DNA from 4 places in the Paenirhizobium cremeum genome. Region 4 is predicted to be linked to each of the others. Evidence: riboswitches for the same ligand, from Rfam matches in the RefSeq annotation. Region 4 holds a riboswitch; each other region holds the start of a gene.
What was found. Region 4 has a riboswitch for cobalamin ahead of ACLBKR_RS03205 (CbtB domain-containing protein). Riboswitches for the same ligand answer to the same signal wherever they lie in the genome.
Positions count from the first base shown of each region.

Region 1 (6,852 bases), 1.3 Mb from region 4:
CAACAAGTTCGGTTCGATGGTGGTGACCACAGGCAACAAGTCGGAGATGTCGGTCGGCTATGCCACGCTTTACGGCGACATGAACGGCGGGTTCAATCCGATCAAGGACCTCTACAAGATGCAGGTCTACGCTCTTTCCGGCTGGCGCAACGCCCATGTGCCGCCGGGCGGGCTTGGACCGTCGGGAGAGGTCATTCCTGCCAATATCCTGTCCAAGGCGCCGTCTGCGGAGCTTCGGCCGAACCAGACAGACCAGGATTCGCTGCCGCCTTATCCGGTGCTGGACGACATTCTCGAATGCCTCGTCGAAAAGGAGATGGGGGTCGAGGATATCGTGGCCCGCGGCCATGACGTCGCGACGGTGCACCGGGTGGAGCATCTGCTCTATCTCGCCGAATACAAGCGGCGACAGTCGGCCCCCGGCGTGAAGATCACCAAGAAGAACTTCGGCCGCGACCGGCGCTATCCGATCACCAACCGTTTCCGGGACCGCTGACGGCACGTCGGCGGCCTGGCTGGAGGGGACATGCGAAGCTCGCTCGAGATCTTCAATATCCGAACGCGCCGCCATCGCATCGTCTGGCAGACGGATCGGCTCATCGAGGCCCCGAACTGGTCGCCCGACGGCAGCTATCTGCTCATCAACAGCGACGGCCTGCTCTATCGACTGCCGCCCGACGGCAGCGAGGAGCCGCGGCAGATCGATACCGGCTTCGCGACCCGCTGCAACAACGATCACGGCATTTCGCCGGACGGCCGTTTCATCATGCTGTGCGACAAGGTCGAACATGGCAAAACGTGCATGTACATACTGCCGGCCGGAGGCGGGACGCCGGTGCAGGTGACGGAGAACCTGCCGTCCTACTGGCACGGATGGTCGCCGGATGGGCGTTTCGTCAGCTATTGCGGCATCCGCGACCAGATCTTCGACATCTACACTATCTCGATCGAAGGCGGCGAGGAGAGGCGTCTGACCTTCGGCGAAGGGCGTAATGACGGTCCCGACTGGTCTGCCGACGGGGCGTGGATCTATTTCAACTCCAGCCGCACGGGCCTGATGCAGATCTGGCGGGTCAGTCCGGACGGGCGTGACCTGCAGCAGTTGACCGACGACAATTTCGGCAACTGGTTTCCGCATCCCTCGCCGAAGGGGGACAAGGTCGTGCTGCTCTCCTACGATCCCGATGTCTTCGATCATCCGCGCGATCTTTCCGTCCGCCTTCGCCTGATGGACATGGATGGCGGCAACCTTGAGACGCTGTTCGAGCTCTTCGGCGGTCAGGGTACGATCAATGTGCCGAACTGGTCGCCCGACGGAGACGAGTTCGCCTATGTCCGCTACTTTCCCGCAACCGCCTGAAACCGTGTCGCAAACGACTGCTTGCATGGCTGCCTGCTTGCTGTAGAACCGTTTGTGTCAGGTGCCCGCGGACTGCCGCGGGAGAATCGGGAAGCCGGTGGAATTCCGGCACGTGCCCAACGCTGTGAGGTGGATGCTCAGCCGCTGGACCCCTTCGGGTCCGGACCACTGGCCGAAAGGCCGGGAAGGTCGCGCGGAGCAGATGAAGCCCAGTCAGAAGACCGGCCTGGCGGGATAGACTCGCCCTGCGTGGACGGCAGGCGGTTGCAGGCATTGTTGGGGATATGACGATGCGCAACGACGAACCGAACGATCATCTCGTAACGGCAGGCGCCTTTTCCGCCGAGGAGCGGGAGGCTGTATATCGTGCCATTCGCAGCCGCCGCGACGTACGCGACCAGTTCCTGCCGGAGCCCTTGCCGGACGAACTTGTCTGGCGCCTGCTGCAGGCGGCGCATGACGCGCCCTCGGTCGGTTTCATGCAGCCCTGGAATTTCCTGGTGGTGCGTGATGCGGCCCGGCGGGAAGCCGTCTGGCAGGCATTTTGCCGGGCCAATGGCGAGGCGGCGGCGATGTTTTCCGGAAAACAGCGCGAGACCTATCAGGCGCTGAAGCTCGAAGGTATTCGCAAGGCGCCGGTCGGCATCTGCGTGACCTGTGATCCGACCCGGGGCGGCCCGGTTATCCTGGGGCGGACACACAACCCGCAGATGGACAGCTATTCGACGGTCTGTGCCGTTCAGAACCTTTGGCTTGCGGCCCGCGCCGAAGGCGTCGGTGTCGGCTGGGTCAGCATCTTCCATCAGGCCGACCTCAAATCCATCCTCTCGATCCCCGATCATGTCGAGGTCATCGGTTGGTTCTGTCTCGGTTATGTCGACAGGCTGTTCGATCAGCCTGAATTGGCGGTGAGAGGCTGGAGGCAGAGGATTCCGCTGGAAGAGTTGGTGTTCGAGGAGGAATGGGGCGCTCGCCGCGACGGCGCCGCGAGCGGCTGACGCGGTCGTCGTGCAACGGGCGACTTGCTGGTGCGTTTCCAGCGAAAACGGAGTCACCTCAATATCTTATCCGTTTGTTTTCAAGCTGTTCCGGAAGAAGGGCAAGTGCCGCTCTTGGCGGCATCGCTCTATTGCTGCGGCTGCGGTCCCGGCGCTGCCGGATGCCTCAGGTCGATCTTGCCCTGGTCGGGGGCAAGGAAGGCGGGGCCGACGCGGCGGATCCTGCTGTTTTCCGGATCATAGGGGCGTTCGGCCGGTGCCGAGGACGCCTGTTGCGAGGGGGCGGTTACAGGGTCCCGAGGCTTTATCTCGATGATCGACGAATTGTCGTCCGGAATGGTCCCTGCGGCTCCGTTTGCCCGCATCTTTTCGTAATAGGCCGAGAGATTGCAGCCGCAGGCCGCCTTTTCGCCGCTCGGGCGGTTCAGATAGGAAAACGCGGTCGGCAATTCCCGATAGGGTTTGCCTGTTTCGGCCGAGACCATGTCGGAACTCTCACCTGAAAGCATCGAATGATAGTAGAGCTCCGTTTCCACCCCCGGACACATCTGCTGGCAGGTATCGGCGTCCCGTCGGAAGTTCATCGGGGAGGTGTTGGACGAAATCGGGAAGAAACCGCCGTCGCAGGTGCGGACGCAGAGCGTGCGGAGGTTTCCCATGCCGGTGGCGCTCTCAAGCGCGGCGGCCATCCGGTCATCCGTTCCGTCTGACGACGTAGGTTCCGCACGCTCCTGCGGTTCTTCGTTGCAGCCGTTCGCATCAAGGGCGGCAAGAATGCGTGCCCTGGTTGCCTCGTCGGGGCCGCTGTTGCGCAGAGCTTCCAGCTTGCCGGCGAGATCGCGCTTGTTCTCTTCCATCCTGGCAAGGGCCGTTGACAGGTCCGAGCAGTCATTGCCGCCGTCGGAGCGGATGACCACGATCGCCGAGGTGTCGCAGTGCAGGCGGCGCATGTCCTGCCGGGTCTTGCGGATCTCGATATTCTGTCGGGCTATCGCACTGGAATAACGGCGGAATTCGCTGCTGTTGGCGATGATCCGGCTGCCCGAGGCGAGTCCTTCCCGCAGTCTCTCGCAGACGTCCGAGGCCTGGGTGGCAAGCGGCTGACAGGCCAGAAAGGCGGCGAATGCCAGCAGAAATCGTTTCTTGCCGCGCTGCAAATCGTGTCCCCGGTCAGCTCTGTTCCACTTCGGCTCATATCCGATGAGCCTATAGGTAATCTGACCATAATTAGCGAGTGACGAAGTGCCAACCGGGAACACTTATTTGTGTTAACGGGCCTTGTATCTGCGCCCGGGCCGTGCGTCAGGCCGCACGCGCGCGGTCGAGCGCATAGGCTTCCTCAAGAACGCGACCGTCGATGGCGGCGATGGCCTTCATGCCAGCCAGCATCTCCGTATCGATTTCCCATCCGACCGCAACGGCGAAGACCGAACCGATCCTCTGTGGCTCGCCGATGCGTTCGCCCGGGCATCCCATGCGCCGGAACATGCGTTCGAGGAAGACGTCCGTGACCGTGACGATGTGCGAGATGCTGGAAGCAAGGCAAAGTTCGCCCACCCCGCACATCAGTTCGGCGGCGGCCACCGTCACCTGGTTGGATGCTCGGTCCTGGGAAATTTCCGGCTCGATGCAGAAACGGCTGGATTCCCAGACCGAGGCGCTGCGGATCTCGGGTTCCCCGCCCAGAAGAATGGGAAAGGTGTCGTCCAGCATATTGGGGCCGAGGGTGGGCAGCAGCCGCAGCGAGCCGCGCAGGCGGCCCTCGGGCGAATAGGAGAGAACGTAGACCGGGTTGGCGTCGTCATAGTGGTCGATCTCCCAGTCGCCCTTCACAGAGACGTCCCATTTCAGCAGATCGTGGAAGACCCGCTTGCGCAGGGTGTGCATCTCGGCGATCTCGGCCGAATGGCTTTCGCGGTTTGCGGCGGTAATAATCCTAATCATGGCGCTTTCCTTCCATAGTTGGAGAGGAAAAAATGCCGTACCGCCTAGGAATTTAAACTGTCGGTAGTGACAGTGCAAAATTATGCAATTCTTGATTATTATTGCGGCCCCTGACTACGGGCTATGGGACGCTAGCTGTCCTTCGAGCCGGTAATCAGCCCGCGCCAGACGGCTTCCGCCACGGCCTGGGTATTGGTGGCGACGTTCAGTTTTCTTCGGGCATTGGACATGAAGAACCGCACGGTGCGCTCCGAAATGCCGAGGATCATCGCGGTTTCCCAATAACTCTTGCCGGCTGCCGCCCAGGTCAACGCTTCGCGTTCGCGGGTCGTCAGCTGGTATTGTCGCCGGCCGGTCATCGAGCGGGGTGTCTGGCCATCGACGAGAGTGGCGTGGAAACGGGTCGCGAGGTCATGCAGGAAAGGATCGTTGTGGCGCCTGAAGCGTGCCCATTCCGTTTCCGGCATGTCCGCATTGACGGCCAGAAGGGCCGAGCGTCCCTCTCTTGCCACCAGAGGATAGACGGCCCCGCGCGGTGCGATGGCAAGCTCGGCGACAAGCTGCTGGAATGTTTCGAGACCAACGGTGTGCGTGGCGATCCAGGACCAGTCGAGCACCCCTATCGCGCCGAAGGCCTCCTGAACCGGTGGGCGGGTGATCCCTGCGGGCAGGGCGTTGACGGCGCGAACCGCAGCCGGCGCGAAAGTGTGGTGCAACCGGTGAAGCCTGGCCCCGGCCGGGGTTATGGACGCTTCGGCGTAGAGCAGATTGGCAAGGCCAAAGACCTTCTGCATCCTCTTGAAAAACTGTTGCGGTCGAACGCCCTTTTCACTCTCTAGCCAGTCCAGCAGGTCGAAATAGCCGCCCTGGTTCGTCATTCTGAAACCCTGAAATTACGTGGGTCGAGATTGGGCGGAGGGGTGGCCGTTGTCCAGCCGAATTTTAGGGGGCATTCATGGTGGGCAGCCGTGACCCGCGATCCCCGCCGCCGGGCGGCGGGGATATCATCATCTGCTTGTTCAAGGGCTTGTCTCAGCCGGGCTGTGACGCCTCGACCACGGCGAGTGCTGCCATGTTGACGACACCGCGCGAGGTGACCGAAGACGAGAGGATGTGAGCCGGAAGTGCCGCGCCGAGAAGGATCGGGCCGACATGCAGGGCATCCATCATCGTGCGCACGATACCGAGCGAGATGTTTGCTGCATCGAGATTGGGGAAGACCAGCAGGTTCGCTTCGCCGGTCAGCGTGCTGTTCGGCATGGCCCGCTTGCGCAGGCTTTCCGACAGCGCCGAACCGCCCTGCATTTCGCCGTCGACTTCCAGTTCCGGCGCCTGCTCGCGGATGAGCTTCAGGGCGTCGCGCATCTTGCGGGCGCTTTCGGAATCGCGTGAACCGAAATTGGAATGGGTGACGAGGGCTGCCCGTGGCGTGATGCCGAAGCGGCGGATTTCCTGTGCCGCGAGGATCGTCATTTCGGCGATTTCCGCGGCCGAGGGATTATAGGTCACGAAGGTGTCGGTGAAGAAGATCGCGCCGCGCTGGGAGATCAGCAGGCTGAGACCCGAGAAGGCGCACACGCCGGGCTTCTTGCCGATGATCTGGTGGACATCGCGCAGATGGCGGTCGTAGCGGCCTTCAACGCCGCAGATCAGCGCATCGGCTTCGCCGCGCTTGACGGCAAGCGCTCCGATCACGGTGTTGTTGGTGCGCACGATGGTGCGGGCGGCTTCCGGGTTGATGCCCTCGCGTCCGACAAGGGCAAAATAGTCGTCGACATAGTCGCGGTAGCGCGGATCGTCTTCGGGATTGACGAGGTCGAAATCGACGCCAGGGCGGATGCGCAGGCCGAAGCGGTTGAGGCGGGTTTCGATGATCTGGGGGCGGCCGATCAGGATTGGCCGTCCGGTGCCTTCCTCGAGAAGCACCTGGGCCGCGCGCAGCACGCGTTCGTCTTCGCCTTCCGCGAAGATGACCCGTTTCTGGGTTGCCTTCTTCGCCGCGGTAAAGATCGGCTTCATGACGAAGCCGGAGCGGAAGACGAATCGGTTCAACTGGTCGAGATAACTGTCGAAGTCCACGATCGGGCGCTTCGCCACGCCGCTTTCGGCGGCAGCGCGCGCCACGGCCGGCGCAATTCGCAGGATGAGCCGTGGATCGAAGGGGGACGGGATCAGGTAGTTCGGGCCGAAGGTCGGGGTTTCGCCCGTATAGGCGCGGGCCGCGACCTCGGAGACTTCTTCGCGCGCCAAAGCCGCGATGGCGCGCACAGCGGCCATCTTCATCTCTTCGTTGATGGTGGTCGCGCCGCAATCGAGCGCGCCACGGAAGATATAGGGGAAGCAGAGGACGTTGTTGACCTGGTTGGGGAAGTCGGAGCGTCCTGTGCAGATCATCGCGTCAGGGCGGGCTTCCCGTGCGAGATCCGGCATGATCTCCGGCGTCGGATTGGCCAGCGCCATAATCAGCGGCTTTTCGGCCATTTTCTCCAGGAGTTCCGGTTTCAGCACGCCGGCGGCGGAAAGCCCGAGGAAGACATCGGCGCCATCGAT
Region 1 covers NZ_CP180217.1:1,932,306-1,939,157, reverse strand. The annotation lists gene ACLBKR_RS09715 (NAD+ synthase) at 1-496, shown strand, start outside; gene ACLBKR_RS09710 (TolB family protein) at 527-1,360, shown strand; cobalamin riboswitch at 1,403-1,605, shown strand; gene bluB (5,6-dimethylbenzimidazole synthase) at 1,651-2,358, shown strand; gene ACLBKR_RS09700 (DUF2865 domain-containing protein) at 2,487-3,515, opposite strand; gene ACLBKR_RS09695 (acyl-homoserine-lactone synthase) at 3,661-4,302, opposite strand; gene ACLBKR_RS09690 (helix-turn-helix domain-containing protein) at 4,434-5,180, opposite strand; gene ACLBKR_RS09685 (NADP-dependent malic enzyme) at 5,335-6,852, opposite strand, start outside.
Region 1: it holds a riboswitch for cobalamin, as region 4 does, so the genes downstream of both, bluB (5,6-dimethylbenzimidazole synthase) here and ACLBKR_RS03205 (CbtB domain-containing protein) in region 4, are expected to answer to the same signal.

Region 2 (6,852 bases), 170 kb from region 4:
AGCGCATGTGCGGGAAATCCATCTGAGCGGCCATTCCGAGACTCTGGACGATGCCGGCGCACCGCTGCTCGTCGATTCGCACGACACACCGGTCAAGGACCCGGTCTGGGCGCTCTACGAAACCGTCCTGTCGCGCACCGGCCCGGTCGCCACCCTGATTGAGTGGGATAACGACGTGCCGGAATGGCCGATATTGCTTGCCGAGGCGCAGGCCGCCGAAGCCGTGCTCGGCCGTGCGCGCCGCGGCCATGCCGCGTGAGGCCGCCATGACCGCAACGACACAGGCGCGCTTCGCCGAAGCCCTTGCCGACTGGACAAGTCCCGTTCCCGCCGGGCTGCGCGCATGGACCGGCGCGCGGCCGGAACGGCGCTTTTCCATCTATCGCAACAATGTGCGCGCCGGGCTCACTGCGGCGCTTGCGTCGCGTTTTCCAGCGAGCGAGGCAATCGTCGGACCCGATTTCTTCGCCGCCATGGCCGCGGCATATATCGCCGCGCATCCGCCTCGCTCTCCGCTGCTCATGCACTATGGCGATGGCTTCGCCGATTTCGTCTCGACCTTCGCGCCGGCGGCGGGCCTGCCCTACCTGCCCGACGTCATCCGGCTGGAGATCGCCCGCGGGCACGCCTATCATGCAGCCGATGCCGTGCCGCTGGCGGCGGAAACGCTGGCGCAGGTGCCTGCCGAACGGCTGGCGGATCTCACCTTCACGCCGCATCCGTCCCTCGCCGTCCTGCGCTTCGCCCATCCCGCCGTCACCATCTGGGCGATGAATGCCGGCGAGGCGGAGCTTGCGCCGGTCGACGACTGGGCGGGCGAGGACGCCCTCATCGCGCGTCCGGCGATGACCGTCGAAGTTCATCGTCTGCCGCCCGGCGCCGCCGCCTTCTTCGACGCGCTCGTCCGGGGCCTTTCGCTGGCGGAAGCCGCCGACCTCGCCGTCCGGGAGACGGACGCCTTCAACCTTGCGGCCGCTCTCGCCACACTCCTGGCCAGCGGCGCATTCATCGACATCACGATCAGGGAGGAAAACCCATGCCACATCCGATGACCATGGCCCCGGCGCAGGGCCAGCCGCTCCTGCACAGAGCGCTCTCCGGCATAGCAATGCTCGAACGCATTCCGAACGGCTTCATCGCCCTGGTCGCACGGCTTTCGATTGCCGGCGTCTTCTGGCAGTCGGGCCAGACAAAGCTCGACGGCTGGCGCGTCTCGGAAAATGCGATCTATCTGTTCGAGAACGAATACAGGCTGCCGCTGCTCAGCCCATGGCTTGCCGCCCACATGGCCGCGTTTGCCGAACATCTCTTTCCGGTCCTGCTGGTCTTGGGACTTGCCAGCCGTCTCTCCGCCCTGGCGCTGCTCGGCATGACGCTGGTGATCGAAATCTTCGTCTATCCGGACGCCTGGCCGACCCACGGCACCTGGGCCGCCTGCCTGCTCGTGGTCATCGCCCGCGGGCCGGGCCTCTTTTCCCTCGACCACCTGATCGCACAGCGCCTCGAGCGAAACGGCGCATCCACCGGCCGCACCGCCTGAAATCCGCTGCGATATCCCCGCCCGATCAAGGAAGCACCCGAGGACCACATCAGGGATGCCCCTCCCGACACGGGAGGGGATCGGCGATTGGACGTTGTTTGTCGCTTGTGCTTTTGGCGGAAGGAGGCCCCTTCGCGCCCGAAGCCTTACAAACCTGATATCGGCAGTTGACTTCATGGCCGTTACAAAGTTACATGCCGGTCGTTGAAGGTTCCCCCAACGGCATACGCTTTCAGGGGATTAAAAGGGAACACGGTGCGACGTACCCATCAGGGCGCAAATCCGTGGCTGCCCCCGCAACTGTGAACGGCGAGTTCCTTCGCAACATGCGCCACTGGCCCGAAAGGCTGGGAAGGTGCGAAGGCGCTTTGACCCGTGAGTCAGGAGACCTGCCGTCGACGATCAACGAAACCTGGCCGGGGTGTGCCTGGGGGAATGACGATGGCGATTGTAGATTTCTCTTCCGATCTTTGCCCGACTGATTCTCGCTTGAGCCCCCGTGCGTTCGCGGAGGCTTGCGATGGAGCTTTCACCCTATCTTCACGGAGCTAGTCCCGCCGCGCTCCTCGTGGAGGATCTCGCGTGGGGGCCCTCGCGGCGTGCGCCGATCGTCCGGGATATCGGCTTTTCCGTTTCCGCCGGCGAAATGCTCGCCATCGTCGGCCCGAATGGCGCGGGCAAGTCCAGCCTGCTGCGCTGCCTCTACCGCTTTCATCGGCCGCTTGCGGGGCGTATCTCGCTGGACGGCGCGGATATCTGGCGGATGCCGCTTCGCAATGTCGCCCGGCGCGTGGCGACGGTCCTGCAGGAGCCGGCCGGCGATTTCGGGCTGACGGTCGCCGAGGTGGTCGAACTCGGCCTTGCGCCCCATGCCGGAAAAGCTGACCGCAGGGAGACCCGTCTCGCCATCGGCGCGGCGCTCGACCTCCTGAACCTTGCCGATCTGGCGCACCGGTCCTTCACCTCGCTGTCCGGCGGGGAAAAGCAGCGCGTGCTGATCGCCAAGGCGCTGGTGCAGAAGCCGGACCTTTTGATCCTCGACGAGCCGACCAATCATCTCGACATTCGCCACCAGCTCGAGGTGCTCGCCCTGCTGTCGGCGCTTCCGACGACCGTCATCGTATCGCTGCATGACCTCGCCCTCGCCTCGGCCCATGCCGACCGGGTTCTGGTGCTGCGCGACGGACGACAGGTCGACTGCGGTCCCGCCGCCGGCGTCCTGACGCCCGATGCCATTCGCGAAACCTTTTCCGTGGAAACCGTGATCGACCGCAATCCGGCGACCGGCCGTCCCCGCTTTTCCTTTCATCTCGAAACGCATGTTCAGGGGAGTATCTGATGCGCCTAGCCCTTCTTCTTGCCGCCACCTTCAGCCTTGCCGCCTCCATGGCGGCAGCATCCGGCTTTCCCGTCACGGTCAAAAGCTGCAATCGCGACGTCACCTTCGAGGCGGCGCCGAAGCGCGCGGTCTCGCAGGACATCAACCTGACGGAGATGATGCTGGCGCTCGGCCTCACCGGCAACATGGCGGGCTATTCCGGCATTTCCGGATGGTACAAGATGGACGCCGCGCTGAAGGAGCGCCTCGGCAGCCTGCCGGAACTGGCGCCGCAGCGGCCGACCAAGGAAGTGCTGCTCGCAGCCGACGCCGACTTCCTCTTCGCCGGCTGGAACTACGGCCTCAAGGTCGGGGGAGAGCTCACCCCGGACACGCTCTTACCCCTCGGCATCAAGGTCTATGAACTGACCGAAAGCTGCATCCACATCATGAAGAAGGACAAGTCGTCCATGGACGACATGTACAACGACATCCTCAACATCGGGCGCATCTTCGGCGTCGAGGAAAAGGCGGCCGCGCTGGTCGACGGCTACAAGCGGGAGATTGCGGCGGCGACGGCGACCGTCGCCGGCGCGGGCGAGGCGCCGAAGGTGTTCGTCTACGATTCCGGCGAGGAAAAGCCGTTCACCGCCGGCCGCTTCGCCATGCCGACGGCGCTCATCGAGGCGGCCGGCGGCAGGAACATCATGGAGGATGTCGAAACGAGCTGGACGGAGGTCGGCTGGGAGCCGGTCATCGAGCGCAATCCCGATATCGTGCTGATTGTCGATTACGGCGCGGTCAGCGCAGCGGAGAAGATCGATTTCATGCGCCGGAACCCAGCCTTCAAGGATATTCCGGCGGTGAAGAACAACCGTTTCGTGATCCTGCCCTATGCCCAGGCCACGCCCGGCCCGCGCAATATCGAGGCGGTGAAGGCGCTTGCCACCGCCTTCCATCCGAAGAGCAACTGATGAGTCATCGGAATTTCGTCCGCGGTCCGCGCCACGCACTGATCCACGCCATGCCGCTGCTGATCGCCGGCCTGGCGCTCGCCCTTGGCGGCACCATGCTGTTCGGCGTCAGCGTCGGCTCCACGGGCATTCCGCTCGATGTCGTCTGGAAGGTCGTCGCCAGCCATCTCGGGATCGAGGGAATAGAGGCAAGCTGGTCGGCGGGCCGCGACAACATCGTCTGGGAAGTCAGGGCGCCGCGGGTCATCCTCGGCGCGACGATCGGCGCGAGCCTGGCGCTCGTCGGCGCCGCGCTGCAATCGGTGACGCGCAATACGCTCGCCGATCCGCATCTGCTCGGCATATCCTCAGGGGCGGCCCTCGGCGCCATCGTCGCCATGCTGCATACCGGCATGATCCTCGGGGCGGTGACGGTGCCGCTCTTCGCTTTCGCGGGGGCTCTCGGCAGCACGGCGCTGGTGATCGCCACGGCGCGCTTCACGCATTCCGCCGATGCGGGCCGGCTGATCCTTTCCGGCGTGGCGATCTCCTTCGTGATCTCCTCGCTCGGAAGCCTCGCGATCCTGCTCGGCGATCCCCGCGCCACCCATACCGTGGTCTTCTGGATGCTGGGCGGGCTGGGCCTTGCCCAGTGGTCGCACCTGCCCTACCCGCTGGCGGCCCTTTTCGGATGCGGCCTCTACATCTTCCTCAACGCCCGCAACTTCAACGCCATGACGCTCGGCGACGAGAGTGCGACGACGCTCGGCCTCAACGCCGGCCGCTTCCGGCTGGCGACCTTCGTCGTTTGCGCCCTTTTGACCGGCGCCGCCGTCGCGTTTTCCGGCATCATCTCCTTCGTCGGGCTGATGGTGCCGCATATCGTGCGCGGGGTCGTGGGCGGCGATTACCGGCGGGTGCTGCCTTTGTCGGCGCTCGCCGGGGCGATCCTGCTGGTGGTCGCCGACATCGCCGCGCGCATCATCATTCCGCCCCAGGACATGCCGATCGGCATCATCACCGGCCTTGCCGGCGGCATCTTCTTCATCGGCCTGATGCGCGGCAACCGGTCTGCCGGATAGCGCATCACCCGGCGGCAGCGGCGTTCAGCGGCCGCCCTCTCCCACCCTCAGCGGCCAGTCGACCACGTAGTCCTCGAAGTCCTCGACATCGACGTCCTCTTCGGACACCGTGCGGCCGCGGGCGGAGATGCCCGCCGCATGCACCGTCTCGCGGTCGCCGGAAACGAGATAATGCCACCAGTAGAGATCCTCGCCGTCGCCGATCAGCCGGTAGGCGCAGGTCGGCGGCAGCCAGCCGATCTCGTCCACGCCCTTGACGGTGAGCTGGATGCAGTCCGGCACGGTCGCCTTGCGGTTTTCATAATCCTTGCAACGACAGCTTTCCCCGTCGAGCAGGCGACAGGCAACGGAGGTGAACACCACCTCGCCGGTGTCCCAGTCTTCCAGCTTGTTGAGGCAACAGAGGCCGCAGCCGTCGCACAGCGCTTCCCATTCGGAAAGCGTCATTTCGGCAAGGGTCTTGGTCTTCCAGTAGGGTAGTTCGGTCATTGCCCGTCACCGGGGCGGACTGCGCCCCGCTTTTTTCTTGTTCTTTGCGTACAAATCGACAATCTATCAGCATTCACCGATTTGCCGGCCGGTTCGTCATGCTCTTGGCCCCTGCCGGCGGTCGCGTCAAGGGTCGAACGATCCAGGGGCCGGCTGCGTTTTGCGGGCACCCCCGTATCGGACGGTCCGGATCGACAGTCGCGGACGCCTGTCCGCAGCATTCCTGGGAAGCAATTGCGTGGCCGACAACCTGCCGCCGGAACCGGAAAAGAAGCCGCGCCTCAAGCGCCATATCTTCCTGCGCATCGATAGCTGGATCGATTCCACGCTGTGGAACGCCGGCTTCAAATTCACCGAAGCCTGGGAGGAGATCACCATCTTCTTCCGCCGCTTCCGGGTGCGCGGCCTCAAAAGGCTGTTCTTCGAGGTGCTCGGCGAAGGCATGACGCTCGGCACCGCCGGCTTCGTCGTGCTTCTGGCGCTCGCCCAGCCGGCCTTCGAGGAGACCAAGAAGGACTGGCGCAACCACGACAACTTCGCCGTCACCTTCCTCGACCGCTACGGCAACCAGATCGGCCATCGCGGCATCATCCACGAGAATTCGGTGCCGATCGACGAGTTGCCGGACCATCTCATCAAGGCCGTTCTCGCCACCGAGGACCGCCGCTTCTTCGATCACTTCGGCATCGACTTCCTCGGCCTGATCCGCGCCATGAGCGAAAACGCCAAGGCCGGTTCCGTCGTGCAGGGCGGCTCGACGCTGACCCAGCAGCTCGCCAAGAACCTGTTCCTCACCAATGAACGCTCGATCGAGCGCAAGATCAAGGAAGCCTTCCTGTCGCTGTGGCTCGAGGCCAATCTCAGCAAGAAGGAAATCCTCTCGCTCTATCTCGACCGCGCCTATATGGGCGGCGGCACCTTCGGGGCGGCGGCAGCCTCGCAATTCTATTTCGGCAAGCCGATCACCGAGGTGACGCTCGCCGAAAGCGCCATGCTCGCCGGCCTGTTCAAGGCGCCGGCGAAATACGCGCCGCATGTCAACCTGCCGGCGGCCCGCGCCCGCGCCAACGAGGTGCTGTCCAACATGGTGCAGGGCGGCATCATGACCGAGGGACAGGTGATCGCCGCCCGGCGCAACCCGGCGACCGTGGTCGACCGCGGCCAGGCCGAGGCGCCGGATTTCTTCCTCGACTGGGCCTTCGACGAGGTGCAAAGGATCGCGGCGAAATTCCCCGATCATTCGCTTGTCGTGCGCACCACCGTCGATACCGGCCTGCAGAAGGCCGCGGAGGAGGCCGTCGCCTCCAGCCTGCGCGAATATGGCGAGGCCTATCACGTCAAGCAGGGCGCGCTGGTGCTGATCGAGAACGGCGGCGCCGTGCGCGCCATGGTGGGCGGACGCGACTACGGCGAAAGCCAGTTCAACCGCGCCACGCGGGCGCTGCGCCAGCCGGGCTCCTCCTTCAAGAT
Region 2 covers NZ_CP180217.1:844,874-851,725, reverse strand. The annotation lists gene ACLBKR_RS04160 (DUF692 domain-containing protein) at 1-259, shown strand, start outside; gene ACLBKR_RS04155 (DNA-binding domain-containing protein) at 267-1,052, shown strand; gene ACLBKR_RS04150 (DoxX family protein) at 1,037-1,540, shown strand; cobalamin riboswitch at 1,732-1,952, shown strand; gene ACLBKR_RS04145 (ABC transporter ATP-binding protein) at 2,061-2,879, shown strand; gene ACLBKR_RS04140 (ABC transporter substrate-binding protein) at 2,879-3,832, shown strand; gene ACLBKR_RS04135 (FecCD family ABC transporter permease) at 3,832-4,893, shown strand; gene ACLBKR_RS04130 (YcgN family cysteine cluster protein) at 4,918-5,382, opposite strand; gene ACLBKR_RS04125 (PBP1A family penicillin-binding protein) at 5,621-6,852, shown strand, end outside.
Region 2: it holds a riboswitch for cobalamin, as region 4 does, so the genes downstream of both, ACLBKR_RS04145 (ABC transporter ATP-binding protein) here and ACLBKR_RS03205 (CbtB domain-containing protein) in region 4, are expected to answer to the same signal.

Region 3 (6,852 bases), 1.1 Mb from region 4:
TGCTTCTTCAGGAGCTTCAACCGCCGCGGATCTCCGCCCGAGGCCTCGTAATACTCATCGACCAGCGCTTCCAGATCCTTGAGCGGCCCGTAACTCTCCGCCCGCGTCAGCGGCGGCGTCAGATGGTCGATGATGACGGCCGATGTCCGTCGCTTCGCCTGCGTTCCCTCGCCGGGATCGTTGACGATGAACGGATAGAGATGCGGCAAGGCCCCGAACACCGCCTCCGGATAGCAGTTTTCCGAAAGCGCCAGCGCCTTGCCCGGTAGCCATTCGAGATTGCCATGCTTGCCCATGTGGACAACGGCATGGGCGTCGAAGGCTCCGCGCAGATAGGCATAGAAGGCGAGATAGCCGTGCGGCGGCACAAGGTCAGGAGAATGGTAGGTTTCCTTCGGATCGATATTGTAGCCGCGCGCCGGCTGGATACCGACGAGCACGTTGCCAAAGCGCGACAGCGGCAGCGCAAAACGCCCGTCGAGAAAGAAAGGATCGGCCTCCGGCCCACCCCAACGCGCCGTTACCTCGTTCCGAACCTTTACTGGAAGACTTTCAAAGAAACCTATGTAATTATTCAGTGATATGACTTCGCGGATTTGCCGTCCGTCGTTTGCCGCATTGGTCGGCCCCGCCATCAGATGCGCCATCAGCGCGTCGCCATCATGGGGCAAATCGCCCACCGCATATCCGGCCGCATTCATCGCCTTGAGCACTTCCATGGTGCCGGCGGGTGTGTCGAGCCCGACCCCGTTGCCGAGCCTTCCGTCGCGGTTCGGATAGTTCGCCATCACGATCGCCACCCGCCGATCTGCGGCTGCGGTGTTGCGCAGCCGCGCCCAGTTGGCGGCCAGCTTCGCGACGAAGGCAGCACGACCGGCATTCGGCTCATGGGTGACGATATTGGTCTCGACCCGCGCATCGAAGCGCGCCGCCGCCTTGAACGAGACCGCCCGCGTCATCACCCGGCCATCGACCTCCGGCAGCGCCACGCTCATGGCAAGATCGCGCGCCGAAAGCCCCTGCGACGATTGCTCCCACGCCTCGCGCGACGAGCTGGAAAACAGCGTCTGCAGCACCACCGCGCCGGTCTCGTCCAGCACGGTGGAGGCACGCTCGCTGCCCGGAGCAGAGACCGCAAAGCCTGTGGCGTTCAATACGACATCGGGCGAAGCCTCGGCAAAGATACGCCTGAGCGTCTCGACCGAAACCGCATCCTTGAGGCTGGAGACGAACACCGGCAAGGCCGTCAGCCCCTCGGCGCGCAACGCATCGATCATCGCCTCGACCGGCCGTGTCTCGCCGCTCTGCACGAGGGCGCGGTAGAAACAAATGGCGGCAATCGGCTTGGCCACGCGCCCGGCTGCAGTACCCCCCTCTGGCCTGCCGGCAGACATCCCACCCGAGAAAGCGTCAGCTCCGACGGCCTCCCGCCATTCCTCGACCCCGATCACACCTCTGCCCGGCCACCAGATCCCGGCCTTCAGCAAAGGCGCAGCCGGCTGCGGTCTCTCGCAAAAGCCGATGAGCGACATGGCGTAATCGACAAAGGCGGACGCATTCGTCGCGCCCCCCTCCACCAGATAGGACCAGAGCGCGTCGAGATCCTCCGCCTTGACAGTCGAGAAGGCGGAAAGCCCCTCATCCGGCTTGTCATCGCCAGGGAGGACGGCAATGACCGCTCCCGACCGACGGACGCAGGCATTGAGCGCCTCCAGCGCGTAGTGAAAATAGCTCGCGCCGCCGAGCGCCCGGATGACGATCAGCTTCGCATGCCGCGCGGTCCGCTCGACATAGGTATCGACCGACATCGGATGCTTGAGCTGCATCAGGCTGGCCAGCCGCACGCTCGGACCGCCCGTCCGCCCCGCAACAGCGGTCGCAATCGCGGCAAGCTCGGTATCGGCGGCGGAAAGGAAGAGGATATCGCCCGGCGTCTGGCCGAGGTCTATCGCCTCCTCGCCATCGCTGATCGAACCTTTCTGGGCTAGCAGCAGGTGCATCAGTGTTGTCCTAAAGGGAGCAGCGTCATCGGCGGCTAAGGCCTTACGAAGCCGCCTTTTCGACAGCCTCCGCCACTGCGCCGTAATCCCATTCGTGCAGGCCGATGACCACCAAACGCGTCTCGCGCGTCTCGCCGGCCGCCCAGGGACGGTCGAAATAGGTGTCCACCCGCGAGCCAACGGCCTGGATGACGAGGCGCATCGGTTTGCCGGGCACGTCGATGAAGCCCTTGAGGCGCAGCACGTCATGCGTTGCGATCACATCCTTCAGCCGCTCGACGAAACCGGCCGGATCGGCAATCGGCGGAAGCTTCATCACGAAGCTTTCGAATTCGTCGTGGTCGTGATGATGGTCGTGGGCCTCGCCGCTTTCATGCAGCGCCTCATGTTCCAGTTCGTGATGCGACTTGCGGTTCTCGATGTCGTCTTCGGTGCCGACGCCGAGACCGAGCAGGACGAGCGCCGGCACATCGCCGTTCTTCGCCTCGATCAGGGTCGGCTTGCGCGCGATCCGCTCGGCCACCTCCGCCCTCACGCGGGCCACGCCCTCGCCGTCCAGAAGGTCGGTCTTGTTGAGCACGATCAGGTCGGCGCAGGTGAGCTGATCCTCGAACAGTTCCTCGATGGGGCTGTCGTGGTCGAGGCTGTCGTCGGCCTCGCGCATGGCATCGACGCGGTCGTGATCGTCGGCGAAACGGCCGGCGGCGACCGCCGCGCTGTCGACCACCGTCACCACGCCGTCGACGGTTACCCGCGTGCGGATGTCCGGCCAGTTGAAGGCGGCGACCAGCGGCTGCGGCAGGGCAAGACCGGACGTCTCGATGACGATGTGGTCGGGTTTCACGTCGCGCTCGAGAAGCTTTTGCATGGTCGGCACGAAGTCGTCGGCGACCGTGCAGCAGATGCAGCCATTGGTGAGCTCGATGATATCGTCCTCGGTACAATTTTCCGCGCCGCAGCCCTTCAGCACCTCGCCATCGACACCGAGATCGCCGAACTCGTTGATAATCAACGCGATCTTCTTGCCGCCTGCATTCATCAGCATGTTGCGGATGATGGTGGTCTTGCCGGCGCCGAGAAAGCCGGTGATGACGGTTGCAGGGATCTTTTGCTGCAGCATGGTTCAACCCTTCATTTTCAGCGGCAGTCCGGCCGCGACGAAATAGACGTCGGTCGCCGATTGCGCGACCAGTTGGTGAAGGCGGCCGGCATGATCGCGAAACTCGCGCGCCATGCGGTTCTCGGGCACGATGCCGAGGCCGACTTCGTTGGAAACGAGGATCAGGCGGCAGGAGAGGCCGGCAACGGCGGCGGCAAGCTCCGATGAGCGTGCCGCGACATCCTCTTCCGCCATCATCAGATTGGTGACCCAGAGCGTCAGGCAATCGACCAGCACGACGCGATCCGAACCGTCGATCCGGCGCAGCAGGCCGACGATATCGACGGGTTCCTCATGGGTCGTCCAGCCGTCGCCCCGGTCGGCGCGATGCTTGGCGATCCGCTCGCGCATCTCGTCGTCATAGGCGCGGCCCGTCGCGACATAATGCCGGCCGAGGCCCGAACCCGTGGCCAGCCCCTCGGCAAAGCGCGATTTACCGGAGCGTGCGCCGCCGAGCACAAGGATAGATGATCCCCGTACCGTCATCGCTTGAGGCCGCTGCCGCAGGACGAAACCATGGGCAGGCATTCGAGCCGGCCGTCATCCCCAATGGTAAGAAATCGCAACGCACCGACCATATCCCAGGGCGCGCACCCCGGGAGCAATATGCAATGCGCCAATGCGCGGGATCTGGAGACCCCGCTTCTGGATGACGTCGCCACGACAACCTCCGTGCTGGCAACAAGGGGTATCCTCCCCTGTGAAGGTTGGGCCAATGCCCGGCACGGTTGGCAGGTCTCCTGGCTCGCGGGTCGTGGCGCTCGTTGCGCCAGCGGATATTCCTCACCTTCCCGAGGGATCGATGCTGTGCGAAAGGGGACGATTCGTAGATAATAGAGGCGTCCGCCCTGGCTGATCGCGCAGCCCCTCAGTGGCTTTTCCGGCTCCCCTTTCTTCCGGACCGGCCGCACCATGCGACCGTCATCCAGCGAAAAATGGCACCGGACGGAATACCCTCGCCGCTCTACAGTCGCGGGGTCGGCTGCGATGGACGGTCCCGGTCTGGGTCACCGTTGTCGCATTCCCTTTTGCTTTTCAATCCGCCTGCAGGCGGACATGAAAACCATCCGTAATCAATTTGATTAGGCCCGGTTCCGGGCAAAGTCAATCGCGGTCGGCGCCAGCCCGGCGCGGGCAATCGGGTGCCGGAAGGGCGCCGGCCCGTCAGGGCCGGGCCGAACCCTTGCCGAGCGTCACCGTGCCGCTGGCACCGTCTTCGGGATAAGACTTGCCGGGCGTCGCGGTCGGAGGAGCGGCCGGAGGCTCCGGCATCGCCGGCACGACAGCTTCAGGCGGATCGCTGACGAGCCTTGTCATCATCGTGCGCGGTGGGCGCACAAGCTTGCGCAGCGAGGGATTGACCAGCGAGAAGGCAAAACGGACACGGGCGGAAATTTCTTCGGCAAGGCTTTCCTCCGCCATGCCGGGCGCATCGGTCGAACCGTTGACATTGAACGTGCCCTCCGCGACGGGCTCGCCGGTCTCCAGCGAAACGGCCGTCGCCGTGAAGCGGGCATTGGGAATGCCACGACGGGCGCCGAAGCCCGTCCCGACCTCCTCGATCCGCACCAGGATCGCCACACGCTGGGCGCCGGCCGGCGGACGCGTCGCCGCGATAGCCGCTGACACGCGGCGGTCAACCCCTCTGATGACACCCAGTGGCACGCCGGCATCCGCCATGACGGTCACCTCGCGCACATAGTAGACGAGCGGCCTTGTGATCGGCCGCCCCTGGAAAATGCTGCAGGATGCAAGCGCCGCCAGAAGCAGCAGCGCAAAGCTGAACCTGAAGATCCGTGCAAGCATGTGAAACGTCCCGGCCGATGATTCCCTGTCAGCGGCAGGATTTCACTTTTATGGTTAGCGAGCGGTTAATTCGCGAGCCGCAGGGCCGCAAACAAGGCGGTTGCGGCAACCATTTCCTCGAAGCGTTTGGCGCGTCGAACCTGCGCCTCGGCGTCCACGCCCCAATGCTCGTCCGTCCAGTCCTCGTCGAGATGGGCGAGCGCCCAGATCTCGTCGCGGCCGAGCCGCCCATGGGCAAATGCGAGCGCCAGAAGCGCCGAGCCGGTCAACGTGGTGACGACATGCAGGCAGGCAAGTTCGATCGGACTTGAAAAGGCCCTCAGCGCGCCGGCATAGGCTGAGACCGCCTCGGCCGGCTGCTCCTGATGCATGATGCCTTCCGCAAGGATGAATCGCGCGCCATGAACCGAAGCCGCCCAGTCGATCACCGGGTCCCAGCGCTCCGCCTGACGCGCGACGAGTTCCTGCGGTCCGTCGGCGCGGTAGCACAGCATGTCGGTGCCGCTGAAGCGGACGATATCGGCAAAGACCTCTTCCTCCTGCCCGACGATCGCATCGATCGCCGTATTGGCAAGCCGGGTCGCCGGCATCGTCGCCGGATCGATCTCCTGCGTCTGCGCCCGCCACTCGTTCGCCACCAGTTCGGCGGCGGCCTGCGTCGGAAGGCGCAGAACGTTCCTGGCCGGCGTCTTCACCGTGCGACCATCGAGACGAACGGCAAAACCGCCCTCCTCCGGCTCCACGGAAACCGTCTCGTAGAACCGCTTGGCAAGCGGTCGCTTCATCTGGATCTGGGCGCGGCGCACCGGATCGGCATCGCTGGGTTCGGGCCCAAGGTCGCTCAGAATATCACGCATGGTCATTTATCCCTGATGGATGTAGCTCAGGATGGTCTCCGGCCGGTCGACCACCGCATCCGCGCCCGCCTGCCAGAGTTCGTCGACCGAGGCATAGCCCCAGGAGACGCCGATGGCGGTCGCGCCTGCGGCCTTCGCCATCTGCATGTCGTAGACGGCATCGCCGATGACGACCGTATCCGACGGCGCAATCCCCGTCTCGGCGCAGCATTCGCTGACCATGGCGGGGTTCGGCTTGGACGGGCAATCGTCCGCCGTGCGGGAAACGAAGAAATGAGGCGCAAAACCGTGCGTTTCAAGAACGAGATCGAGGCCGCGACGCGATTTGCCGGTGACCGCGCCGATCAGGACGTCCTCGCGCGCGACAAGCGATGCGATCAGCGGCTCGATACCGTCGAACAGCGGTTCGCGATATTCGAGATCTTTTCGGACGACGGTGAAGAGGCTCTTGTAGTGCGCCGCCATCTGAACCGCTTCGTCATCGGCATGGACCTTGCCCTGCAGGCGCGCGATCGCGATATCCAGCGTCAGTCCGATGATGCTCTTGGTCGCCTCAACCGCGGGGGCGGTCTGCGAAAACGCCTCGAAGGTACGACGCATGGTCTCGTGGATCAGGCCGACGCTATCGACCAGCGTTCCGTCACAGTCGAAAAGCACCAGTTTCATTGCGCGTCTCTCACTCGTCTTCGTCCTTGTCGCCGTCTTCCTGGTTGAAGCCGAGCAGGTTCCAGCTTTGCACCATGTGCGGCGGCAGCGGCGCCGTGACCTTCAGCCGCCCGCCGGAGGGGTGCGGAATGTCGATATGGCGGGCATGCAGGTGCAGCCGCTTCTGGACACCACCGGGAAAATCCCAGTTGGGATCGTCGATGAAGTATTTGGGGTCGCCGATGATCGGGTGGCCGATATGCAGCGCATGCACACGCAACTGGTGGGTACGTCCCGTATAGGGCTCCATTTCCAGCCAGGCGAGCCGCTGTGCGGCGGTGTCGATCACCCGGTAGAAGGAAACGGCGTGATCCGCCCCCTCTTC
Region 3 covers NZ_CP180217.1:1,815,348-1,822,199, forward strand. The annotation lists gene cobN (cobaltochelatase subunit CobN) at 1-2,000, opposite strand, end outside; gene cobW (cobalamin biosynthesis protein CobW) at 2,044-3,120, opposite strand; gene cobU (bifunctional adenosylcobinamide kinase/adenosylcobinamide-phosphate guanylyltransferase) at 3,124-3,645, opposite strand; cobalamin riboswitch at 3,872-4,242, opposite strand; gene ACLBKR_RS09140 (hypothetical protein) at 4,324-4,965, opposite strand; gene ACLBKR_RS09145 (ATP12 family chaperone protein) at 5,031-5,822, opposite strand; gene ACLBKR_RS09150 (HAD-IA family hydrolase) at 5,829-6,488, opposite strand; gene ACLBKR_RS09155 (RluA family pseudouridine synthase) at 6,499-6,852, opposite strand, start outside.
Region 3: it holds a riboswitch for cobalamin, as region 4 does, so the genes downstream of both, cobU (bifunctional adenosylcobinamide kinase/adenosylcobinamide-phosphate guanylyltransferase) here and ACLBKR_RS03205 (CbtB domain-containing protein) in region 4, are expected to answer to the same signal.

Region 4 (6,852 bases):
ACATTTGAGGCTCTGCGCATAGCAGAGCGCGGTGCGGACCTCGAACTCGTGGATATCGCTGTCGTCGAAGCGGATATCCTCCGGATAACGCCGGAAGAAACGGAAGGCATTGGGATTGCCGGAAATCGGCACGGCGGCGCGGAACCGGTTCGATGCCATGGCCGACAGCATGGCGAGCGTGCCGCCGATGCTGTGGCCGGCAAGGAACAGTCGCTCTCCGTCCACACCCGGCAGGCCGGCGAGATGCTCGCCCGCCGCCAGAACGTCGCTCACCTCGTTGTAGAAACCGGAAAAGGCGCCGGCCTGCCCGTTTTCGCCCCGGACCGTCGGCATCATCACCACATAGCCCGAGTCGATATAGGGCCTCATCAGCGTCCAGTGACCGGCGCCCATGGCATTGCCGCCATGCAGGAAAAGAACCGCCGGACGGAGCTTGTGCGAGGGCTGGTGTTTCGAAACCCACGCCGCAAGCTGCAGGTTGCCGTTGCGGCCGGATCTGTAGAAGATCCGCTCGGCATTGGCGGGTGGATCGAGCGGTTCGTATTTGTCCGGCGCCGGCCCCCTGGTCAAAAGATGGGTATGGAAGGTCTGGCGCTCCCGCGCGTAGTCGCGGCCGATCAGCGGCGGGTTGACCGGCGTGTCCATGGCGCCGGCGATTTCGGGCAGCAGCATCGCGCCGAGAAGGCCGCCGAGAACGGCCCGGCGCGAGACCGGTTTTTCGAAGCTTCTGTCAGACGTCATGACCGCGATCCGGAAGATCCAAGCCCAATCATTCTCGCGCGCTTTTCGGCAAAGGCAAGGCACGATGTCGTTATGCGCCCGCAGGAATCCTCTGTCATGGGCCCGCAGGTTTCGCCCGTTGACAATCGATTGAAATGGGTGCATTCCATGCGTCCATGATCGACGCACGCGCACTCATCTCCTGCACGTATTTTTGGGCCTACCGGTAACCGGCGGCCCGACAGATCATCTTGTCAACAGGCCGCCGTCAGGCGGCCTTGTTGTTTTCAGCAGCTTCCCCTGATGGCGGTAACCGAAAAAGGGAAGCGAACATGACTGAAGATACCGATATCACCCTCCCACGGCCCCCGGTCGTCATCATCCGCGCGGCGAAACGTCAGGACCTGCCGGCGCTCAATGAAATGATCGCGGCACTCGCCGCCCATCATGGCGACGCCTCGGCCATGACGCCGGAAAAGCTGGAGCGCGATCTCTTCGGCCCCATGCCCTGGATTTCCGCCCTTGTCGCCGATAGCGGCGAAGGCCTGATCGGCTACGCCATCCTCGTGCCGCTCTACAAGGCCCAGGAAGCCAAGCGCGGCATGGACCTGCATCACCTCTATGTCCGTGACGGCCAGCGCGGCAACGGCATCGGCCAGCATCTGGTCGCGCGTGCGAAGGAGATGGCGCGCCAGTCCGGCTGCGACTACCTTTCCGTCAGCGCCGCCACCGGCAATTTCGCGGCCCATCGCTTCTACGAGCACATGGATTTCGTTCCGCGTCCGGTGACGGGCATGCGCTACATGCAGGCCTTGTCCTGAGCATCGTTCTTAAAACAGAGACGTTTTCCGGAGGAAAACCGAATGCCCCGCATCATTGTTGCCTTGCAGAATGACTTCGCCGATTGGGAACCCGCGCTCCTGATGGCCGCCGCGCGCTACTATCTCGACTGCGAGGTGCTCACAGCCTCGCCGGATGGCAGGCCGGTGACCTCAATGGGTGGTCTGAAGGTGACGCCCGACATGAGCTTTGCCGAAATCGATCCGGCCGGTTCCGATGCGCTCATCATTCCCGGCGGCTATGCCTGGGAGAAGGGGAAGGCCTTCGATTTTTCCGAACTGGCGAAGGGCTTCCATGCGAAGGGCAGGGTTGTCGGCGGTATTTGCGCGGCTGCAAGCGCGCTCGCTGCGACCGGCGTTCTGGACGAGGTTGCCCATACCGGCAATTCGCTTGCCTCGCATAGCAGATATCCCGGCTATCGCGGCGCCGGGCGGTATATCGACCGGCCGCAGGCCGTCTCCGACGGCGGTATCGTGACGGCGCCCGGCAATTCTCCGGTGACCTTTACCGCGGAAGTGCTGAAGGCGCTCGGGCTCTGGGTGCCTGAGGCCGAGAGCGAAATCACGGCATTTTCCGCTGAACATCGCTGACGTCGGGAATATCCGAGACCGCCTCCAGCGCACGGCGAATGTCGCGGCTGGTGAGGCTGAAGGTGTTGCCTGCGGGTTTCCCGCGTTTCAGCTTGCGGTCGGCGGCCAGGAGAAAGGCCGGATGATGCCGGCCGAACCAGTCCATGCAGTCCCGAGGCAAGGGTGAGGTCTTCCCGGTCAGGCTGCGGAAGGCGAGACGGTGCACGAAACCGCGGCAGGCAGAGCCTTCATGCAGAAAGACCAGCGCATCGATATCGATGCGCCAGTCGAATTCGGGGCAGGGACCGCCTGCCATATCGGGTCAGGCTTCGAAGCGGCGGCGGAAGTGACCGCTCAAGGCGCCGAGCAACGACCAGAACAGGAGACTGGTCAGCGTTGCCACCACGACGAAACGATGCGACATCGCTTCCGGCGCAAGCGCCTGCTCGCCTTCCGGCGGCACGGGTGCGCCGATGACATGCGGCAGCGCGATCAGCACGATCGCCAGAGCCGCGGCCCATGGCCTGCGCTGGAAGAACAAGAGGGCAAGGCCGGCCGCCGTCGATGCCGCGGTGCCGATCCACCAGACTTGACGCTCGAAGAGCGGTGCGGCCGGTGTGCCCGGAAGCTCCGGATGAAGGCCGAAACCCGGCGCCAGCATGAACGCGACGAAGCCGCAAAGACCCCAGATCAGGCCGCGCCGCCAGTCGCTTTCCGTGCCGGAAATCTGCATCAGGCCGTTCAGAACCAGGGCGAAGCCGATGGCCGTCAGCACATTGGCGACGAAGGTGTAGGCATTGCGCTCGAAGCCGTCGGCGGGTGCCCAGGCATCCGCGTCGTGATGATGGTCGTCCGCCTGCGTGGCCGCGGCTGCGGTGTTGCCGTGGTCATGGCCTTCCTCGGCCGCGCCGGCGGCGTGGCTGTGACCGTCTGCGGCGCCGCCGGTCTCGAAGACCTCTGCGGCCAGGATAAGCGGGGTCGTACCGAGAAACTGCGCAAGCGTCACGGCGGTCCCGACGATCAGCCCGACCAGCACCGAAGTGAAGACGAGCGAACGAAAAACTGACATGGAATCCCCCTCAAGGCATGTCGCGCAAAAGCGCGTCGCGGTTTTGCGGCGGTGACATGCGATAAAACAAAGACTGAAAGCGCGTGGAGCGAACCTAAAAGATCGCGATGCGGCTCAGTGGCAGGGGAAGGCGTTGGCGTGACGGGCATCATGCGCGGCATTGTGCACCACCTCCATCGGCGAGAAGCCGACGAAACCGACGATGAAGAGGCCGAAGAAGACGCTGAGAAGTGCCGGCGCGAAGCGGCTGACGCTGGACGAAGCGGATGAAGTGATGGTGGTCGCGGACATGTTTCCCTCCGAACGATGACGATGATGCCCGACGATCGAAGGGTGGAAAACGGGGCGAGGGTCGGTCGGAAAGATTGTCCGGAGACCATGCCCTGTCTTCCGGACACCCCGTCCGGCAGGCGACAACAGGCGATGGCAGGTCTCCTGGCTTGCGGGTCATGACCCCTGAACTGCCTTCCCGGATTGCTCCAGTGGCCTTGTCGTTCAGGCGTTCGCCGCTCACAGTTGCGGGGGCAGCCACGAATCGAGCCCCGTCAGGGTCGTCCCTATCGTGTTCCCTATTAATCCCCGAAGCGCCGCTTCTGGGGAACCATCGCCGCCAGTATCGGGGGCATGGGCTGCCGTGTCAATCGCGAGGCATGTTTCGCCCGTGAAAAAGGGTGGGACGGTCCCGTCGTCGTCAGTGCCGGAGCGGCGGATTCTCCGACCACTTCTGCAGCGTCGTCTTGATGAGGATGAGCGCCGCCCGATGGGCGTCGTCACGCTCCCGCGGATCGACGATCGCCGAGAGTCGCTTTTCGAATGCGGTCACGGTCTCGTTGACCCAGCGATGCAGGGCCGGATCGGGATAGCTGTCGAGCAGCGAGCGCAAAGCGCTTTCCATCCGCCGTCTTTCGATGCTCATGTTGCCTCCGATCATGTGACGCGGGTCACTCTGTCCGGCGAGGCTTGCGCGATGCTGGAGTTCGCGGTGGCATGGGCCCGCTGGTTTGTGCCCGGTCGCTCGAGCCGATGCGCAATGATCGAGTATGATCGGGCGCTCTACAGGCAGCGCAACCGCATCGAGCGCATGTTTGGTCGTCTCAAGATCGACCGGGCCATTGCCACCCGCAATGACCGGCTGGCCAACGGCTTCCTCGGCCGGTCCATCTCGCCACCGCCGGATACCGGCTCAAATGTGTCCCTCGCGCCTTAGCTTGCATCGTATCGGACACGAGCGTCCCGGATGTTCTCCAGATTGCTGCTCGCCCACCTTACGAGAGCCATCACCGGTGCAAGAAGCGTTCGTCCGACCTCTGTCAATTCATAGTCCACGCGCGGTGGGATAGTGGGAAACAATGTCCGCTTCACCAAGCCGTCACGTTCCAGTCCGCGCAAGTTGATCGTCAGCATGCGTTGCGAGATGCCGTCGATCCGACGCCGCAATTCATTGAACCGGACCGGTCCATCCTTGAGCGTTGCGATGATGTAAAGCGTCCACTTGTCGCCCACGAGATCGAGGATTTCTCGAACCATCCGACAGTCGTCACCTTGGGTGGGGGCAGGAAAATCAGTGATACTGAGTGTCATCGGAGTGCCTTCTTGCGCGAGCCTTAGTGGTCATCTTAATAGTGTTGGTAACAAGAATTTACCACCCTGTCCCCATCGGAGCAACCATGGCCAACATCCTCCTCGTTATCTCGAGCCCTCGTAGCCCCGAGAGCCTGTCCACCCGCTTCGCGGCTGAGATCGCCGAAGGCTTGAAGGTTCGCCTGGGCGGCACCCTTTTCACTCGCGATCTCGCGGCCAACCCACTGCCGCATATCGCGCAGGCCTATATTCAGGGCCGCGTCGCGGCCCCCGAGGCGCGCACGCCCGCGCAGGTTAAGGCGGTCGACCTTGCCCAAGAGCTCGTCGACGAGGTGAAGGTCGCTGACGTGATCGTCCTGGGTTCGGGCATGATTAATTTCGGTCTGTCGTCGCAGTTGAAGGCCTGGTTCGATCACGTCACTTGGCCGCGCGTGACCTTTGGTTATAACGAAGCCGGCAGGCCGCAGGGATTGCTGACCGGCAAGAAGGTCTATGTCGTCACGGCCGCAGGCGGCGTCTTCTCTGAAGGCGACTGGGCCCCCTTTGATTTCCAGACCGACTATCTGCGCCACCTCCTGGGCTTCATCGGTCTGACCGAAATCGAAATCGTCCGTGTGGAAGGCACTGTCTTCGGGCCCGAGGCGGCCAAGGCCGCCATCGCCGCCACCGAAGCCCAGGTTCGCGAGGTCTTGGAAAAGGCCGCCTGACGGTGGGTCGGACGACTGCTCAGGCTGTCAGCGCAAACATGCATGTCTACAGCCAGAGCAGTTGGCCCTCAGGTCAAAAAACACGAGGAAGATGAGATGAAGATTGCTCTCTTTGGAGGGACCGGACCAACCGGAAGACACATTATCGAAGAGGCGCTCCGGCAAGGATATGAGCTGTCCGTCTACACGCGGGACGCCGGAAAGCTCGCGGCCTTCGATGGCAAGATCGAAGTCGTCGTCGGCGACCTCAACAATCGCGAAGCGATCAAGGCATGCGTGACGGGCGCAGATGCAGTCATCAGCGCGCTCGGCCCCAACAGTCTGAAATCGCGTGACAAGCGGCCGATCATGCGCGGCGTTGGCACGATCATCTCTGTCATGGAAGAGCTGAACGTCCGTCGCCTCATTCAAATCTCGACCGCCGCCTATCGTGATCCGAAGGACGGTTTCGACGTCAGGTCGCAAGCATTCGTCATGCTGTTCAAGCTGATCGTTCGCAACGCCTATGACGACATCAAGGCGACCGCTGAACTGGTGAGCAACTCACGTCTCGATTGGACGCTGGTTCGGATTCCCAACCTCAAGGACGGGTCCGCAACAGGCAAAGTGGACGTCGGCTGGTACGGCAAGACGAAGCTCGGCATGAAGCTGTCCCGCGGGAACCTTGCGAAATTCCTGGTCGATCAGGTCACGGCCGGAGAGTTCGTGCGCGCTGCGCCGGGGATAGCCGACCGAGGCTGACGGCAGATAGCTCATCAGGCTTGTTTGACGGACACGCGCGTTGCGACTGCCGCCGGCGCAGCACTCGATCCGGCATGGCGCCCGTAACTTCCCAAACCCGCATCGAGAGAGAGGATAAATCTATGCCATCCGAGGGATTTACGACGGCCGATGTGCCGGACCAGTCAGGCAAGTGCTTCATCGTCACGGGAGCCAGTACGGGCATAGGTTTCGAAGTGGCGAGCGCGCTGGCGGCGCGACGTGCACGAGTGCTGCTCGCGTGCCGTGACGAAGCGAAGGCGAGAGCCGCGACACATTTCAAAGCAGGCCCATGCTCGATCAAATCCGTCCGCACGGCCTGGTCAATGCTTGCAGTGTCTGCGTGCTAGACGGGGCTCACTTCACCGCCGGTATCGCCTTCAGGTAGGTCGCGATCGCCTCGCGGTCGTCAGCCGAAATCTCGGTCATGTTCTTCTGCACCTCGACCATGGAGCCGCCGACGCTGTCGAAGTCAGGCGTGAAGCCGGTTTCCAGATAGCCGACGATGTCGCCCTCCGACCATGTGGCGATGCTTGGCGAGCCGGGGGTGATGTTGGGGATCTTGCCTTCGCCTTCCGGGTTCGGGCCGCCGGCCAGCCAAGCGCCG
Region 4 covers NZ_CP180217.1:674,258-681,109, forward strand. The annotation lists gene ACLBKR_RS03180 (alpha/beta hydrolase family protein) at 1-741, opposite strand, end outside; gene ACLBKR_RS03185 (GNAT family N-acetyltransferase) at 972-1,541, shown strand; gene ACLBKR_RS03190 (DJ-1/PfpI family protein) at 1,584-2,150, shown strand; gene ACLBKR_RS03195 (hypothetical protein) at 2,122-2,445, opposite strand; gene ACLBKR_RS03200 (CbtA family protein) at 2,452-3,198, opposite strand; gene ACLBKR_RS03205 (CbtB domain-containing protein) at 3,313-3,489, opposite strand; cobalamin riboswitch at 3,606-3,819, opposite strand; gene ACLBKR_RS03210 (hypothetical protein) at 3,890-4,114, opposite strand; gene ACLBKR_RS03215 (transposase) at 4,229-4,405, shown strand; gene ACLBKR_RS03220 (winged helix-turn-helix transcriptional regulator) at 4,402-4,779, opposite strand; gene ACLBKR_RS03225 (NAD(P)H-dependent oxidoreductase) at 4,866-5,486, shown strand; gene ACLBKR_RS03230 (SDR family oxidoreductase) at 5,583-6,227, shown strand; partial or broken gene ACLBKR_RS03235 (SDR family NAD(P)-dependent oxidoreductase) at 6,350-6,517, shown strand; gene ACLBKR_RS03240 (cytochrome c) at 6,603-6,852, opposite strand, start outside.